Linked DNA regions of Marichromatium purpuratum 984. The protein of the gene in region 1 binds, or shares a complex with, the protein of each later gene. Links are inferred from orthologs where the notes say so. Each region holds a gene or a part of one and is shown on either strand. Other genes may lie near its edges.

The links.
Region 2: the proteins of mnmE (region 1) and mnmG are in contact, whole or in part, in a solved structure (PDB 9HIP), measured with the Escherichia coli proteins. The link is inferred for Marichromatium purpuratum 984 from one-to-one orthologs.

What each region holds. Positions count from the first base shown.
Region 1 is NZ_CP007031.1:3,767,298-3,778,422, forward strand. Bases 7,166-10,014 are described here. They hold mnmE (tRNA uridine-5-carboxymethylaminomethyl(34) synthesis GTPase MnmE), read right to left. Parts: upstream 9,335-10,014; coding sequence 7,997-9,334; downstream 7,166-7,996. Other genes in these bases: MARPU_RS16415 (DUF58 domain-containing protein), read right to left, coding at 7,166-7,419; yidC (membrane protein insertase YidC), read right to left, coding at 9,339-10,014. Also shown: MARPU_RS16380 (septal ring lytic transglycosylase RlpA family protein), read left to right, coding at 53-976; MARPU_RS16385 (D-alanyl-D-alanine carboxypeptidase family protein), read left to right, coding at 1,144-2,283; MARPU_RS16390 (D-amino acid aminotransferase), read left to right, coding at 2,312-3,178; MARPU_RS16395 (YbeD family protein), read left to right, coding at 3,165-3,434; lipoyl(octanoyl) transferase LipB, read left to right, coding at 3,431-4,090; N(2)-fixation sustaining protein CowN, read right to left, coding at 4,097-4,387; MARPU_RS16410 (hypothetical protein), read right to left, coding at 4,540-6,060; more of MARPU_RS16415, read right to left, coding at 6,115-7,165; more of yidC, read right to left, coding at 10,015-11,018; membrane protein insertion efficiency factor YidD, read right to left, coding at 11,011-11,125. UniProt on the Escherichia coli protein: Exhibits a very high intrinsic GTPase hydrolysis rate. Involved in the addition of a carboxymethylaminomethyl (cmnm) group at the wobble position (U34) of certain tRNAs, forming tRNA-cmnm(5)s(2)U34.
Region 2 is NZ_CP007031.1:131,088-136,588, reverse strand. What follows is about bases 1-2,862. They hold mnmG (tRNA uridine-5-carboxymethylaminomethyl(34) synthesis enzyme MnmG), read left to right. Parts: upstream 1-425; coding sequence 426-2,300; downstream 2,301-2,862. Other genes in these bases: rsmG (16S rRNA (guanine(527)-N(7))-methyltransferase RsmG), read left to right, coding at 2,297-2,862; MARPU_RS00635 (AAA family ATPase), read right to left, coding at 1-348. Also shown: more of rsmG, read left to right, coding at 2,863-2,953; MARPU_RS00620 (ParA family protein), read left to right, coding at 2,961-3,749; MARPU_RS00615 (ParB/RepB/Spo0J family partition protein), read left to right, coding at 3,751-4,665; MARPU_RS00610 (ATP synthase subunit I), read left to right, coding at 4,890-5,270; atpB (F0F1 ATP synthase subunit A), read left to right, coding at 5,280-5,501. UniProt on the Escherichia coli protein: NAD-binding protein involved in the addition of a carboxymethylaminomethyl (cmnm) group at the wobble position (U34) of certain tRNAs, forming tRNA-cmnm(5)s(2)U34.

The DNA.
Region 1 (11,125 bases):
CGCGCCCCGCAGCGCGATCGATCAACAGGCGCGGTCGCAGGGGAGGATCCGCATGTCCATACCGTCCGCTCGTCCATCGCACCGTCCGCTGCTGATCGCACTGGCGATCGGTGCAGCCGCGCTCGGCGGCTGTGCCAGCCAGCCGGGTCAACACCAGCTCGACGCCTTCGACGACGTCCCGCCGGAGATCGCCAGCATCCCCGACGCCGTCCCCAAGGTCGAACCCAGGTCCCGATACGGCAACCCCAAGTCCTACGAGGTCTTCGGCAAGCGCTACTACACCAAGGCGAGCAGCCGCGGACACGTCGAGCGGGGCCTGGCCTCCTGGTACGGCAAGGACTTCCACGGTCGTCGCACCAGCTCGGGCGAGCCCTATGACATGCACGCCATGACCGCAGCGCACAAGACGCTCCCCCTGCCGACCTATGCCCGGGTGACCAATCTCGAGAACGGCCGCAGCGTGGTGGTGCGGATCAACGATCGCGGCCCCTTCCACGGCTCGCGCGTCATCGACCTGTCCTATACCGCAGCGACCAAGCTCGGCATGGCGCGCAAGGGCACCGCCATGGTCGAGGTCCGCGCCATCGACCCACGACGACCGGATGCCGACCCCGGCCCGCTGGTGGCGGGTGGCGAGCACGCGCCGCAGCGTGCACGCGACACCACTCCCCCGGCGTCCGAGCCCGCCAGGGCGACGACCAAGCCGGTCACGACTGCGGCGCGTACCACGGAGGGCGGCAGCGGTGGCCTCTATGTCCAGGTCGGCGCCTTCGGTGACCCGCGCAACGCCGAGCGGCTGCGCTCCCGGCTGCGCCCGGAACTCGGCGACCCGATCCTGGTCGAGAACAGCCGCAGCGCCGGCAGCGCGCTCTATCGGGTGCGCATCGGTCCGCTGGCCTCGCGCACCGAGGCCAGCGCCCTGACCGAACGCCTGGCGGGGCTCGGCATCGCCGAGACCCGTCTGGTACAGAACTGACCCTCGGGTCCGCCCAACCGGCGGCGCCGTCACGCCGCCGGCGCCCGACCACCCCCGTCCTCACCGATCCCAGCAATCGGGATCACGGTCGAGCGATCCCCAAGACAGCGACAGCAAGGTTAGAATACCCCGTGATGACACGCCCCCACGCCGAACCCGGACACCCCATGAAGTCACGTATCCAGTCCCTCGTCCTGATCGTCCTGCTGTGCCTGCACCCGGTGCTGGCGAGCGCCGCGCCGCAAATCCCGGCACCGCCGCAGCTCGACGCCAAGGGCTATCTGTTGATCGACTTCAACACCGGTCAGGTGCTCGCCGACATCAATGCCGACGAGCGTCTGGAACCGGCCAGCCTGACCAAGATCATGACCGGCTACGTGGTCTTTCGCGAACTCGCCGAGGGCAACATCCGTCTCGACGATCAGGTGCTGGTCAGCGAGAAGGCGTGGCGTACCGGCGGCTCGCGGATGTTCATCGAGGTCGGCACCCAGGTCAGCGTCGAGGACCTGCTCAAGGGCATGATCATCCAGTCGGGCAACGACGCCAGCGTCGCCCTCGCCGAGCACGTCGCCGGCAGCGTCGAGGCCTTCGCCAACCTGATGAACGCCCATGCCCGCCGACTGGGGATGACCAACAGTCACTTCACCAATCCCAACGGCCTGCCCGACCCCGATCTCTACACCACCGCACGCGACATCGCCCGCGTCACCATAGCGATCATCCGCGAGTTCCCGCAGTACTACGCCTGGTACAGCAGCCGCGATTTCACCTACAACGACATCACCCAGCCCAACCGCAACCCGTTGCTGCGTCGCGACCCCTCGGCCGATGGCGTCAAGACCGGCTACACCCGCGCCGCCGGCTACTGTCTGGTCGGCTCGGCCAAGCGTGACGACCAACGATTGGTCTCGGTGCTGATGGGCGCACCCAGCCCCAATGCCCGCGCCACCTCCAGCCTGGCGCTGCTCAACTACGGCTTCCGCTTCTACGAGAGTCACCGTCTCTACCCGGCCGGTCAGCCGGTCGAGCACCTGCGGGTGTGGTACGGAGAGCAGGAGGTGCTGTCGGTGGGGCCGGCGACGGATGTGTTTGCGACCATTCCGCGCGGCGACTATGGTCAACTCAGCGCCCGCATCGAGCGCACCGCCGAACTCACCGCCCCGATCGCCGTCGGCGCACGCATCGGCGACCTGGTGGTCGACAACGCCGGGCGCGAACTGACGCGAGTCCCTCTGGTCGCGCTCGAGGCGGTGCCCGAGGGGGGCTTGGTGCGCAAGGCGAAGGACCATCTGCTGCGCATGTTCTGATGCCGGCCCGAGCCGGCGGAGCGAGCGCATGAACGAGCTTTATCTCAACGGTCGTTTCCTGCCGCCCGAGGCGGCGCAGGTCTCCGTGCTCGATCGCGGCTTCCTGTTCGGCGACGGCGTCTACGAGGTCGTGCCCAGCTATGGTGGTCACTTCCTCCGTCTCGACCAGCATCTGGCACGGCTCGGGCGCAGTCTCGCAGCGATCGGGCTCGATGACCCGCTCGGACCCGAGGGCTGGCAACGGGTGGCGCGCCGGCTGGTCGGCGAGCCACCGGCCCCGGATCAGAGCCTTTATCTGCAGATCACCCGCGGGGCGGCGCCGACCCGCGATCACCGCTTCCCGACGGGGGTCAGGCCGACGGTCTTGGCGATGAGCACACCGCTCGCCCCACGCGACCCGGCGATCGCCCGCGACGGCATCCGCTGCATCACCCGGCCCGATATCCGCTGGCAGCGCTGCGACATCAAGTCGACCTCGTTGCTCGGGGCGGTGCTGATGCGCCAGGAGGCGAGCGCGGCCGGCGCCGACGAGACCATCATGCTGCGCGACGGGCTGGTCACCGAGGCCGCCGCAGCCAACGTCTTCGTGGTCCAGGGGCAGCGGCTGCTGACCCCGCCCTGCGATCACCGTCTGCTCGCCGGGATCACCCGCGAGCTGGCGCTGCGACTCGCCGCGAGCGGTGAGATCGCCTTCTCCGAACAACCGATTGAGGACGCCCAGCTGCGCACCGCCGACGAGATCTGGCTCGGCAGCTCGACGCGCGAGTTGGTGCCGGTCACCCGGCTCGACGACCAGCCGGTCGGCGACGGCCGACCGGGACCACTCTGGCGACGCATGGACGCCCTCTATCAGGACTACAAGTCACAGGTACGCAACGGTCATGTCCGATTCTGAAGAAACCCTGCTCGAATTCCCCTGCCGCTTCCCGATCAAGGCGATGGGCCGCGCCAGCGACGACTTCCAGACGCTGGTCGTCGACATCGTCGAGCGTCATGCCCCCGGCGTCGAGGCCACGGCGATCAGCACCCGTCCCAGCAACGGCGGCAAGTGGCTGGCGGTGACGGTCACCATCGAGGCGCACAGCAAGGCGCAGCTCGACGCCATCTATGCCGAGCTGACCGCGCACGAGCGCGTGGTCTGGGCACTGTGAGCGAGGCGGGGGAGGGAGCGCGCCAGCAGACGCTGTTGATCCGGCGGCTGCCGGGGCTGCAGGACTATGCCGCGACCCTGGAGGCGATGCGTCGCTTCACCGACGCCCGTGACGAGGACTCGCTCGACGAGCTGTGGCTGCTCGAGCACCCGCCGGTGTTCACCCTCGGTCAGGCCGGGCGCCGCGAGCACCTGCTCGCCACCGGCGACATCCCGGTGGTGCAGGTCGATCGCGGCGGTCAGGTCACCTATCACGGCCCCGGCCAGCTGGTCGCCTATCTGCTGTTCGATCTGAGACGCGCCGGGATCGGCGTCAAGCGGCTGGTCAACATGCTCGAGCAGACGGTGATCGAGCTGCTGCGCGACTACGGCGTGGATGCCGAGCGTCGCGACAACGCCCCCGGGGTCTATGTCGCGGGCGCCAAGATCGCCTCGCTCGGGCTGAGGGTGCGCAACGCTCGCAGCTATCACGGGCTGGCGCTCAACGTCGCCATGGAACTCGAGCCCTTCGACCGGATCAATCCCTGCGGCTACACCGGGCTGGCGATGACCCAGCTCTCGGAGTTCGTCGCCGGGATCGGGGTGACCGACGTCGCCGGCCGACTGGTCGACACCCTCACGCGGGTGTTCGACCTGGAGCCGCGCTGGGCACGCTGAACCGGTTCAGCAGCACTCGAGCTCGATGCACTCGAGCAGGTGCAACCCGGCATCGTCGTCGTGGTGCTCGAACAGCTCGCGCAGTACGTTGACCTGACTGCCGATCAGGTACAGCCCGTCCTGACCGCGCGCCTCGGTCTCGGCGAGCTTGGTCGCGACATAGTCATGCAGCGGTGATGGGTTGGTGTTGTGCTCGATACAGGCGCGGATGCGCTCGATGCAGCCGTCGACCCGCGACTCACAGTCGATATCGACGAAACTCACATATCTGTCGTTGGTGTGCGTCGTCTCGTTCAAGGCCCTCTACCTCTGGTGATCGTTCAACCTGGGCCACGACCGATCCCGTCGCCATGATCGCGCCGCAATCATGGGCAGCGGCCCGCCGCGACGTGCGGACGGGATCGGCCAGTCGCCTGATCACCCGTAAGGCAAAAATCGCGCCTTAACCCTCAGCGCACCCCGCTCACCGGCCGCATCTCGCGATCGCAGGCGCCGCCGACCCGAGCGATGACGCCGTCTCCGTCGCGATCACAGTCACTCCCACGGTCGATCACCCGACAGCGGATCTCGAGCGGCTCGCCAGCATCGGCCCAGTGCGGAATCTTGCGATAGCGACCGATGCTGTCGTCAAGCCGACAACCGGCAGGGATGCCATAGGGGCGACAATCGCTCGGAGCTCGCAGGCTGACCTTGCGCCCGTCGACGACGAAGCCGGGATAGCGGTCCTCGACCCAGGTGCGATCGCGCGTCTCCAGCTCGTCGAAGCGGAACTGCTTGAAGCGATAACCGGTGCCGACCGTCTCGCCGACCTCGATGCGGGTGTTGGCGATCACCGCGAAGTCGTCGCCGCTGCGGGCGACGGCGCCGGACATGTACTCGACACGTGGGTGCTCGGGAAAGCACTTGCCCATCGCCGGGGCGTGATAGTAGTGACGCACCCGCTTGAGCTTGGCCAGGTCGGTGCCGGGGAAGACCGCGCGCAGGTCGTCGTCGTCACCATAGAGGATGCGTTCGACGTCGCCGACGCTCTGCGCATACATCGCCTGCAACTTGGCGAAGCGCGGCTCGTCGGCGAGGTCCGGGCGCAGATAGCAGGCGGTCAGGCCGGAGATCTGGGTGAGGAACTCGTCCCAGATGTTGTACTGCGAGACCTTGGAGGCGACCCCCTGGAAGTCGCCGGGGAAGGTACAACCGATGTGTCGCGGACACTGGCCGACGGCACGGTTGCGGATGGTCAGCGCGACGATGTTGCGCTCACAGGCGCCATAGGCGTTGCAGCCGCGCGCATGATGGCCCTCGAACAGCGCGGTGCGCAGGGTGTAGTCGAGGTGCTTGGCGCGCGCCAGGGTGGTCAGCGGCAACTCGCCGCGGCGCCTGGCCAGATAATCCTCCCAGGCCCGCTCCAGGGCGCCGCGCCGTCCGCTCAGCCGGGCATTGGCGCGGGCGCACTCGGAGGAGGCGTGAAAGTCACGGACGATGCGATCGAGCTGACTCGACGCGGCCGGGGGCGTCGCGCCCGGTCGAGCAGCCGGCGGCGGGGTGAAGAAGGGCGCCTTTTCCATGGCATAGAGCTGACGGACATCGATCACCCCGCGCACCCCGGCCTCACAGTGATGGTTCTCCACCTCCAGCCCCTTGCGTCGCTCGATCGCCGCGAGGAAGCGCGCGCGCGCCTCGGGACCGGCACGACGCGGGTCGACCACCACCTCGAAGCCGACATAGGGCGTGCCCGAGGCATCGGTGAGCGGCGCGCCGTCGCGGATCACCAGACAGGGGATCAGCGAGGTGCCCTGGGCGAGGGTGCCGATCGGCGCCCCGGGGTCGCCCGGGCGAAAGCGCTCGGCGCTGTAATAGGGCACCTCGACAGGGCCATTGAAGGCATAGAGGGTCATCACCGGGGTGGCGGGGATCCCGGCCCGCACCTGGACCGAGACGACGAGCAACGCGAGCGCGCCGAGCAGTTTACGCATGGGGTCGATTCCTGACAGAGGGTTCACCGGCCAAGCCTCACGGCCGATCCGGAATTACAGCATACCGGCCCGCTTGATGGCCAAATAGCGGTCGGCGAGCGCCGCCGGCAGCTGCCCCGGGAGCAGGTCGAGCACCTGGACCCCGCGCCGACGCAGCCGCGCGCAGCGCACCCGCCGCCGCTCGCGCCAATCGCGCAGGGCATGAAAGCGCAGTGCATCCGACAGGTCGCACAACGGCTGGTTCAACGCCCCGTCCAGCGAGCGCTCGCGCAGATCGGCGAGCAGCAGCAGATGGTCGCGACCGAGCAGTCGCGCCGCCTGCTCCAGTCCCTCTTGATCCTCGTCGCGCCCGCAGGTGATCAACACCACCAGGGCACGACGGCGCAGCCGTTGTTGCAGCGTGGCGGCGGCGAGCAGTGGGTCGGCCGCCTCCAGCGTCGGCTGCAGGTCGTAGCAGTCATCGAGCAAGCGGCGCAACGCCGGCTGCCCCTGACGCGGCGGACACCAGCGATGCGTCCCGCCATAGCTCATCAGCCCCACCGCATCGCCCTGGCGCACCGCCAGAGCGGCCACCAGCAACAAGGCGGCGAGCGCCGCATCGAGGTGTCCGGCGCCAGCGCCGAGATGGCGCATGTGCCGACCGCAGTCGAGCAGGAACACCAGTTGCTGATCGCGCGACTCACGGTACTCACGCGAGATCGGGCGCTGCGCGCGAGCGCTCGCCTTCCAGTCGATCTGACGCAGCAGATCGCCGGCACGATAGTCGCGCAGCTGGTGAAAGTCGCCGTCGCTGCCGCGTCGCTGGTGCGGGTGCACCCCGACGCCGAGTCGCGCGTCCTGCGCCGCCAAGGCGATCCCGCGACGCAGCGCCGTGAGTGCCGGCACCACCCGCACCCGCTCCGACAAGACGAGCCGGTGCCGACAGCGCCACAGCCCGAGCGACGAGTAGAGCGCCAGATCGACCCCGGTGAAGACGACATCGCCCCGCGTCACGGGCCGCAGCCGATAGTCCAGACGCGCCTCACCCAGCGGGGACAGCAGCAGACTAGCGGGCAGCCCGGCGACCTCGAAGGTGGCCGGGTGCAGGTCATGCATCAGCAGCCGCAACCGCCGCCGCGCAGTCGAGCGCACCACCAACCCCACCGCACACCACTCACCCTGCGACAGGGTCCCCGGCAGCGTCCGCTCGACCTGCGGCACCGGCGTCCGCCACAGCACCAGGACATCGCCCAGCACGACCACCGCGAGCAGCCCGCCATAGCCCCACCACAGGGGCCCGGCAGCCGGCCACCAGAGCGCCACCAGAGCGATCAGCGTCCAGCCGACGAACAACCAGGACAGAACAGGGGTCAGACGCATCCGTGACTCCGCAGGAAAACCATGGGCAACACGATAACCCAGAGTCGCGCGATTGAAACTCGGCCGATTCGAGGTTCAGGCGGCCAGGTACCAGCCGTCAGCCGTCAGCCATCAGCCATCAGCCATCAGCCATCAGCCGTCAGCCGTCAGCCGTCAGCCGTCAGCCGTCAGCCGTCAGCCGTCAGCCGTCAGCCGTCAGCCGTCAGCCGTCAGCCGTCAGCCGTCAGCCGTCAGCCGTCAGCCGTCAGCCGTCAGCCGTCAGCCGTCAGCCGTCAGCCGTCAGCCGTCAGCCGTCAGCCGTCAGCCGTCAGCCGTCAGTGAGTGTGCGTCCTCGACGACGGCGCCACTTGTCATCGGCTGACGGCTGATCGCTCGGCGCCGCGCCAGCGCGGTCGACCGGGCAAAGCGCAGCGTGCCCGGCGAGACCCGGCCACCCTCGGCCAGAGGATTCGAACCGCCAGGGCAGGTCGAATCGCCAAGCCCCAAGGGGTTGCAGCCGCCGGCAGGCGTGCGACCTCGACGACGGCGTCGCCTTCCGCCTGCTGGCGACTGGCGACTGGCGACTGGCGGCTGAACCCTACTTGCCGATACAGAAGCTGGAGAAGATGCGCCCGAGCAGGTCTTCAGAGGTGAAGCGGCCGGTGATCTCGCCGAGCGCGCGCTGGGCGAGGTGGAGTTCCTCGGCGACCAGCTCGGCGCCGACGCCCGCGGCCTGGGCGCGGGCGGCCGACTCCAGTGCGGCAAGGCCCTGGCGCAAGGCGTCGAGATGGCGACGGCGGGCGGTGAAGGCTCCCTCGGGACGGGCACCGACCCCGGCAACCGCCTTGAGGTGTTCGCGCAGCAACTCGAGCCCGCGTCCCTCGCGCAGCGACAGCGCGATCTCGGTGGCGCCCTCACGCTCGTCGCAACCCGGCTCGGCGCCGGTCAGGTCGATCTTGTTGCGCAACCGGGTGATGCGCACCCCCTCGGGCAGGCTCGCGGCGGTCTCGGGATCCGGCCCCTGGGTAGCGTCGTAGACCCACAGCACCAGGTCGGCGCGACCGAGCTGCTCGCGGGCACGACGCACCCCCTCGCGCTCGACCGGGTCGTCGCTGTTGCGGATGCCGGCGGTATCGATGATGCGCAGCGGCAGACCGTCGATCTGGATGTCGCTATGCAGCAGGTCACGGGTGGTGCCGGGGATATCGGTGACGATGGCGGTGTCGGCCCCGGAGAGGGCATTGAGCAGGCTCGACTTGCCGGCGTTGGGGGCGCCGGCAATCACCACCGAGAGCCCCTCGCGGATACGACAGCCCTGGTGCGCCTCGGCGAGCACCGCACGGGTCATGGCGATCAGCTCGGCGAGATCGGCGGCGATCCGCGACTCGTCGCCGGGATCGATCTCCTCCTCGCTGAAGTCGAGCGTGGCCTCGAGATAGGTGCGCAGCCGCACCAGCCGCTCGACCAACGCCTCGATCCGCCGCGAGAAGGCGCCCTGCAGGCTGTTGCCGGCGAGCCGGGCGGCGAGCGCGGAGGCGCTCTCGATGAGATCGGCGACGGCCTCGGCCTGGGCGAGATCGAGCTTGCCGTTGAGGAAGGCGCGCTCGGTGAACTCGCCGGGACGCGCTGGGCGGGCGCCGAGTTCGAGACAGCGCTGCAGCAGCAGGTCCATCACCACCGGACCGCCGTGTCCCTGGAGTTCGAGCACGTCCTCGCCGGTGAAGGAGGCAGGGGCGACGAAGCGCAGCGCGATGCCGGCATCGATGAAGCCACCCGCGGCGTCGCGGAAGACGCCGAAATGGGCCTGACGGGGGGCGGGTAGGGCGCCGAGCAGGGCGTGGGCGATCGCGGCAACGCCCGCACCGCTGACCCGGACGATACCGACACCCCCGACGCCGGGCGGGGTGGCGACGGCGGCGATGGTGTCGGCGGTCATCGGGTCAGCGCTTCTGCTTGGCCGTGCCAGCACCCTGTTCGATCTGACGGGTGATGTGCCACTGCTGGGCGATCGAGATGATGTTGTTGACCGTCCAGTAGAGCACCAGACCCGCCGGGAAGAAGGCGAAGAACACGGTGAAGACGAACGGCAGCGCCATCATGATCTTGGCCTGCATCGGGTCCGGCGGCGGCGGGTTGAGCTTCTGCTGCACGAACATCGACACGCCCATGATCAACGGCAGGACGTAGTAGGGATCGGGCGCGGAGAGATTGTCGAGCCAGAGCACGAAGGGCGCCTGCCGCATCTCGACGCTCTCGAGCAGCACCCAGTAGAGCGAGATGAACACCGGGATCTGCACCAGGATCGGCAGACAGCCGCCGAGCGGGTTGATCTTCTCGGTCTTGTAGAGTTCCATCATCGCCTGGTTGAGGCGCTGCTTGTCGTCGCCGTAGCGATCCTTGATGGCCTGCAGGCGCGGGGTGAGCTTGCGCATGTTGGCCATCGAGCGATAGCTGGTCTCGGAGAGCTTGAAGAAGGCCAGCTTGATCAGGATGGTGAGCACGATGATCGCCCAGCCCCAGTTGCCGACCAGGGCGTGGATCTTCTCCAGCACCCAGAAGATCGGCTGCGCGATCACCGTCAGCCAGCCGTAGTCGACCGCCAGCTCGAGTCCGGGGGCGATGGCGGCGAGGTCGTCCTGCAGCTTGGGACCGACGAACAGCCGGTTGTCGAAGCTGTGGGTGGCGCCCGCGGGGATGCTCACCGCCGGCGAGTACTTGCCGATGATATAGCGCGAGTCACCGACGACCTTGGTGTAGAAGGTCTCCTGGACCTGACGCGGTGGGATCCACGCGGCCATGAAGTAGTGCTGGATCATCGCGATCCAGCCATCGGTCACGCTGCGATCGAGCTTGCCGTCGCGCATGTCGTCGAAGGACACCTTCTTGTACTTCTCTTCGGGGCTGTAGTAGACGCCGCCGGTGAAGGTGTGGACGAAGCTCGGCTCGTTGGGATCGTAGAAGTCGGTGCGCTGGAGCTGGTTGTACTCGCGCGCCACCAGCGCCGCATCGGTGGTGTTGGTCACCCGCTGCGCGGTGTCGATGACATAGCTGCCACGCTCGAAGGTGTAGACACGCTCGACGGCGACGCCATTCTCGCCCTGCCAGCGCAACACCACCTGGAGTCGATCCTGGCCGTCCTCGAGCCGGTACTCGGACTGCTCGGCGGTGAATCGCGCCTCGTGGGTCGGCAGCGCGCCGGCCTGCTGGCCGAGCAGTCCCGACTGGGCGACGAACATGTTCGGCGGCACCGGCTTCATCAGCCGGAACTTGTCTTCGGGGCGCTCGGGCACCACCGCATAGTCGAGCAGCCAGGCGCTGGAGATGGTCCCGCCCTGGGGCGAGATCTCGAGACGCAGCACGTCGGTCTCGACGACCACGGGCGCGGCGCCGGCGGCGCGCATCTCGGCGCTTATGGCCGCGGGAGTGGCGGCATCCGGGGTGACGGTGACACTGGGCAGGTCCGCCGGCGCCGAACCGGCCTCACCAGGGAGCATGCCCGTCGACTCGGTCATTGCGACCTGCGGCGACTGTGGCCGCCCGTAGTCTTGCATCCAGGCCTCGTAGATCAGGAACGAGACCGCGGCGAGAGCGAGAAACAGGATCAGGCGCACATTATCCATGAGTCGATGTCTGCCTTGCTGGGGGAACGGGATCGACGCCGCCGGGGTGCCAGGGGTGGCAACGCAGCACACGGCGTACGGCGAGATAGCTGCCGTAGACCGGGCCG
Region 2 (5,501 bases), 3.6 Mb from region 1 along the record:
CTCGTCGGCAAGCACCAGCTGGGAGAACACCGGACCGGGGTGGAAGCGGAAGGACTCGCTGGCGCGGTCGTAGACCGCCACCCCGATGACGTCGGCCGGGAGCAGGTCGCTGGTGAACTGGATGCGCGCGTACTCCAGCCCGAGCAGTCGCGCCAGCAGGTGTGCGAGCGTGGTCTTGCCGACCCCGGGCAGGTCCTCGATCAGCAGGTGGCCGCGCGCGAGCAGACAGGTCAACGCCAGGCGCAACTCGTGCTCCTTGCCGAGGATCACCGCGGCGGCGGCCTCGAGCACCGCGCCGCAGCGATCGACCGGCGACGCGGGGACGGGGCGAGGTTCGGGTCGGTTCATGCAGAGGCTCCCGGCGCCGCCGCGCGCGCATGGATATGGGTTAAACTGAAGGGCTTCATCGGATCGGGTTCCCTGACATGTTTGCGAGCGATCAGTACGACGTCATCGTGGTTGGAGGCGGTCACGCGGGCACCGAGGCGGCGCTCGCGGCGGCACGCGCAGGCGCGCAGACCCTGCTGCTGACGCAGAACGTCGACACCCTCGGCAACATGAGCTGCAACCCCGCCATCGGCGGTATCGGCAAGGGCCATCTGGTGCGCGAGATCGACGCCCTCGGCGGGCTGATGGCACGCGCCACCGACCGCGCCGGGATCCAGTTCCGCACCCTCAACGCCAGCAAGGGTCCGGCGGTGCGCGCCACCCGCGCCCAGGCCGACCGCATCCGCTATCGCACCGTGGTGCGCGCGGCGCTCGAGTCCCAGCCCGGGCTGCGGGTGTTCCAGCAGACCGTCGACGACCTCATCGTCGAGGGCGACCGGGTGGCCGGGGTCAGCACCCAGATGGGACTGCGCTTCCGTGCCCGGGCGGTGGTGCTGACTGTCGGCACCTTTCTCGGCGGGCGCATCCATATCGGTCTCAGCAACTATGAGGGCGGGCGCGCCGGGGATCCACCGTCCAACGCCCTGGCCGCGCGACTGCGTGAACTGATGCCGCGGATCGAGCGGCTCAAGACCGGCACGCCGCCGCGTCTCGACGCGCGCAGCATCGACTACACACGGCTCGCCGAGCAGCCCGGCGACGACCCGGTGCCGGTGTTCTCCTTCCTCGGCAGCGCCGCCGAGCACCCGCCGCAGGTGAGCTGTCACATCGCCTATACCAATGCCCACACCCACGAGATCATCCGCGCCGGGCTGTCGCGCTCGCCGCTCTACACCGGGGTGATCGACAGCATCGGCCCGCGTTACTGTCCCTCGATCGAGGACAAGATCGTACGCTTCGCCGACAAGGACTCGCACCAGGTGTTCCTCGAGCCCGAGGGGCTCGACACCCACGAGGTCTATCCCAACGGCATCTCCACCAGCCTGCCCTACGACGTGCAGGAGGCGCTGGTACGCTCGATCCCGGGGCTGGAGCAGGCCCACATCACCCGCCCCGGCTATGCCATCGAGTACGACTTCTTCGATCCGCGCGACCTCGCCCCGGGGCTGGAGACGCGCCAGCTCCAGGGGCTGTTCCTCGCCGGTCAGATCAACGGCACCACCGGCTACGAGGAGGCCGCCGCCCAGGGGCTGCTCGCCGGCATCAACGCGGTGCGCCGGCTGCGCGAAGAGTCGCCCTGGGTGCCGCGTCGCGACGAGGCCTACATCGGGGTGATGGTCGATGATCTGGTCACCCGCGGCACCAACGAGCCCTATCGCATGTTCACCAGCCGCGCCGAGTACCGGCTGATGCTGCGCGAGGACAACGCCGACCTGCGCCTGACCGAGAGCGGACGCGCGCTCGGGTTGGTCGACGACGAACGCTGGGCGCGCTTCGAGGCCAAGCGCGAGGCGATCGAGCGCGAGCGCGCGCGCCTCGCCGCAGCCATCGTCCGTCCCGACCGGATCGACCCGGCACACATGCAGGCGGTGCTCGGCGAGCCGCTGCGGCGCGAGACGCGCGCGCTCGACCTGCTCGCCCGTCCCGGCGTCGACCACGCCGGGGTCAACGTGTTGATCGATACCGCGGATCACCCGGTCGCCCCCGAGGTCGCCGAGCAGGTCGAGATCCAGACCCGCTATGCCGGTTACATCGCCCGCCAGCGCGACGAGATCGCCCGTCAGCGCGCCCAGGAGGACAAGTCCTTGCCCGAGACCTTCGATTTCGCCGCGGTGCGCGGTCTCTCCGCCGAGGTGCGCGAGAAGCTCTGTCAGACCCGTCCGGCCACCATCGGTCAGGCCGCACGCATCCCCGGGGTGACCCCGGCGGCGGTGTCGCTGCTGCTGATCCATCTCAAGCGGCACCCGGCATGAGCGGCGCGAACACCGATCTCACCCCGGCCCAGCGCGAGCGCCTCGGCGAGCGGCTGCAGGCCGGCTGCGCGGCGCTGGGGATCGCGCCGACGGCGGCCCAGCACAACCAGCTGATCGACTATCTGCAGTTGCTGGTGCGCTGGAACCGCGCCTACAACCTCACTGCGGTACGCGACCCCGACGAGATGGTGGTGCGTCACCTGCTCGACAGCCTGGCGGTGCTGCCGCACCTGCTCGGCGAGCGCGTGCTCGACCTCGGCACTGGCCCCGGCCTGCCCGGTCTGGTGCTGGCGATCGCCGTCCCCGAGTGCCGGGTCCGGCTGCTCGACAGCAACGGCAAGAAGGTGCGCTTCGTGCGCCAGGCGGTGCTCGAACTCGGCCTCGCCAACGCCGAGCCGGTGCAGGCGCGGATCGAGACGTACCGGCCGGGGGAAAAATTCAGTACCATTGTCAGCCGTGCGGTTGCCGCCACCGACGTGCTGCGTGTACGCGAGACCGGCCTGCTGGACACACCGGGCCGGCTGCTGCTGATGCGCGCGCACCACCCCGAGGTCGACGCCGCCGAGCTACCGACCGAGCCGTTCACCGTGCACCGCCTGCAGGTGCCCTTCCTCGACGGCCCGCGTCACCTGATCGCCATCGAGAACGACTGAGTCGAGCATGGTCAACATCATCGCCATCGCCAATCAGAAGGGCGGAGTCGGCAAGACGACGACCGCGGTCAACCTCGCCGCCTGTCTGGCGGCGATGAAGCGACGCGTGCTGCTGGTCGATCTCGACCCCCAGGGCAACGCCACCATGGGCTGTGGCGTCGACAAGCACGCGCTCGAGCACTCGAGCTGCGACCTGCTGCTCAGCGATATCCCGATCGCCGACTGCCTGCAGCGCATCACCGAGCCCTCGCCCGGTTTCGACCTGCTGCCGGCCAACGCCGATCTCACCGCCGCCGAGGTCGGGCTGATCGACTCGCCCGACCGCGAGCACCGTCTGGCGCGGGTGCTCGAACGCGCCGCCCAAGCCTATGAGCTGGTGGTCGTCGACTGTCCGCCCTCGCTCAACATGCTCACCGTCAACGCCCTGGTCGCCGCGCGCGGGGTGCTGATCCCGATCCAGTGCGAGTACTACGCCCTCGAGGGGCTCTCGGCGCTGCTCGACACCATCGAGCAGATCCGTGCCAACCGCAACGAGACGCTGCGTGTCGAGGGCATCCTGCGCACCATGCACGACCCGCGCAACAACCTCGCCAACCAGGTCTCGACGCAGCTCATCACGCACTTCAAGGACAAGGTCTACCGCACCATCATCCCGCGCAACGTGCGCCTCGCCGAGGCCCCCAGCCACGGCATGCCGGCCCAGCTCTATGATCCGTCCTCCAAGGGCGCGATCGCCTACATGGCGCTGGCCAGCGAGGTGCTGCGCCGCCAGCAGAAGGGCCGCAACGCCGCCTGACATGGACCAGGAAACCACCCGATCGAACAAGAAGAAGGGGCTGGGGCGCGGACTCGACGCCCTGCTCGGCGCCACCCGTGGCGGTGCCGAGACCGCCTCCCAGTCCGGGGCCGTCGCCACCGCCCAGCCCGGCGATCGCATCGTGCGCCTGCCGCTCGAGCAGCTGCAGCGCGGGCGCTATCAACCACGCCGCGACTTCGACCCCGAGGCGCTGCGCGAGTTGGCCGAGTCGATCCGCGCCCAGGGCGTGCTGCAGCCGATCCTGGCGCGACCGCTGGCCGAGGGGCGCTACGAGATCGTCGCCGGCGAGCGGCGCTGGCGCGCCTGTCAGCAGGCCGGTCTCAGCGAGATCCCGGCACTGGTGCGCGAACTCGACGCCACCAGCGCGCTGGCCATCGCGCTGATCGAGAACATCCAGCGCGCCGACCTCAATCCGCTGGAAGAGGCCACCGCGCTGCACCGTCTGGTCGAGGAGTTCGAACTCACCCATCAGGAGGTGGCCGAGGCGGTCGGCAAGTCGCGCACCACCATCTCCAACCTGCTGCGCCTGCTCGAACTCGAACCCGAGGTCAAGGACCACCTCGACCATGGCCGCTTGGAGATGGGCCATGCCCGTGCCCTGCTCGGGGTCAAAGAGCAGGTACAGTGCGCGCTCGCCCGGCAGGTGGTCGCCGGCGGACTCTCGGTGCGCGACACCGAGCGACTGGTGCGACGGCAGCAACAGGGCGAGAACCCGGTGGCGACAGCGGGGCGGAAGGGAGAGACCGACCCCGACATCCGCCGACTGCAGAACGATCTCACCGACCGGCTCGGCGCCGAGGTGCAGATCCAGCACGGCAGCCGTGGCAACGGCAAGCTGGTGATCAGCTACACCAGTCTCGACGAACTCGACGGCATCCTCGGCCACATCCGCTGAGCAGTGCACCGGGTCAGGTCGACGCCTTCGAGAGGGATGGCGAAACACCGCTTCGATCAAAGGGATCCAGCCCCGAGGGCGAGTTCACCGAGGCCTTCGTCATCGGCCCGAAACCCGCGCCGGGCAAGGCTCCGAGCACGCCGCGGTTACATTGACCCGATATTAGCGATCCCCTATACTTCGCGTCCGGTGAGCGACGCGCTCAACCAAACCACGATGATCTGATGCAACAGCCGGATGCGCTTCAGGCCGGGAACGTCCTGAAAATACAGACGATCCTCAGCCTGGTGTCGGTGCTACTCGCCCTGCCGTTCGGTCGCTCCGTTGCACTATCGGTCCTCATAGGTTCTGGATCCTGCCTGCTGGCCAACGCCATGCTCGCGGCCTGGGTCTTTCGCGCTTATCGCGCCCAGGCGCCCGAGCGTTTGGTCAGGCGTTTTTATCGTGCCGAAGTCGCAAAGATCGCGTTGGTCCTGGGTTTGTTCGTCGTTGCCTTCGCAACATTCGACGACCTGAACATACCGGCATTGCTGGGGGCCTACCTCCTCATGCAAGTGATGCCGATCCTGATCGCGGCCCAACAGGCCAAACGAAACACGAAGTGAGAATGATCGATGGCTGCTACCGAAACGCTCACCGCTGAACAATACATTCAACACCATCTGACCAACCTCACCTTCGGTCTACACCCCGAGCACGGCTTGGGGCTCGCGCACAACAGCGCGGAGGCCGCGGAGATGGGCTTCTGGGCGATCAATCTGGACACCATGTTCTTTTCGATCCTGCTCGGCGGCCTGTTCCTCTGGTTCTTCAAGGGTGTGGCCGAACGTGTCAGC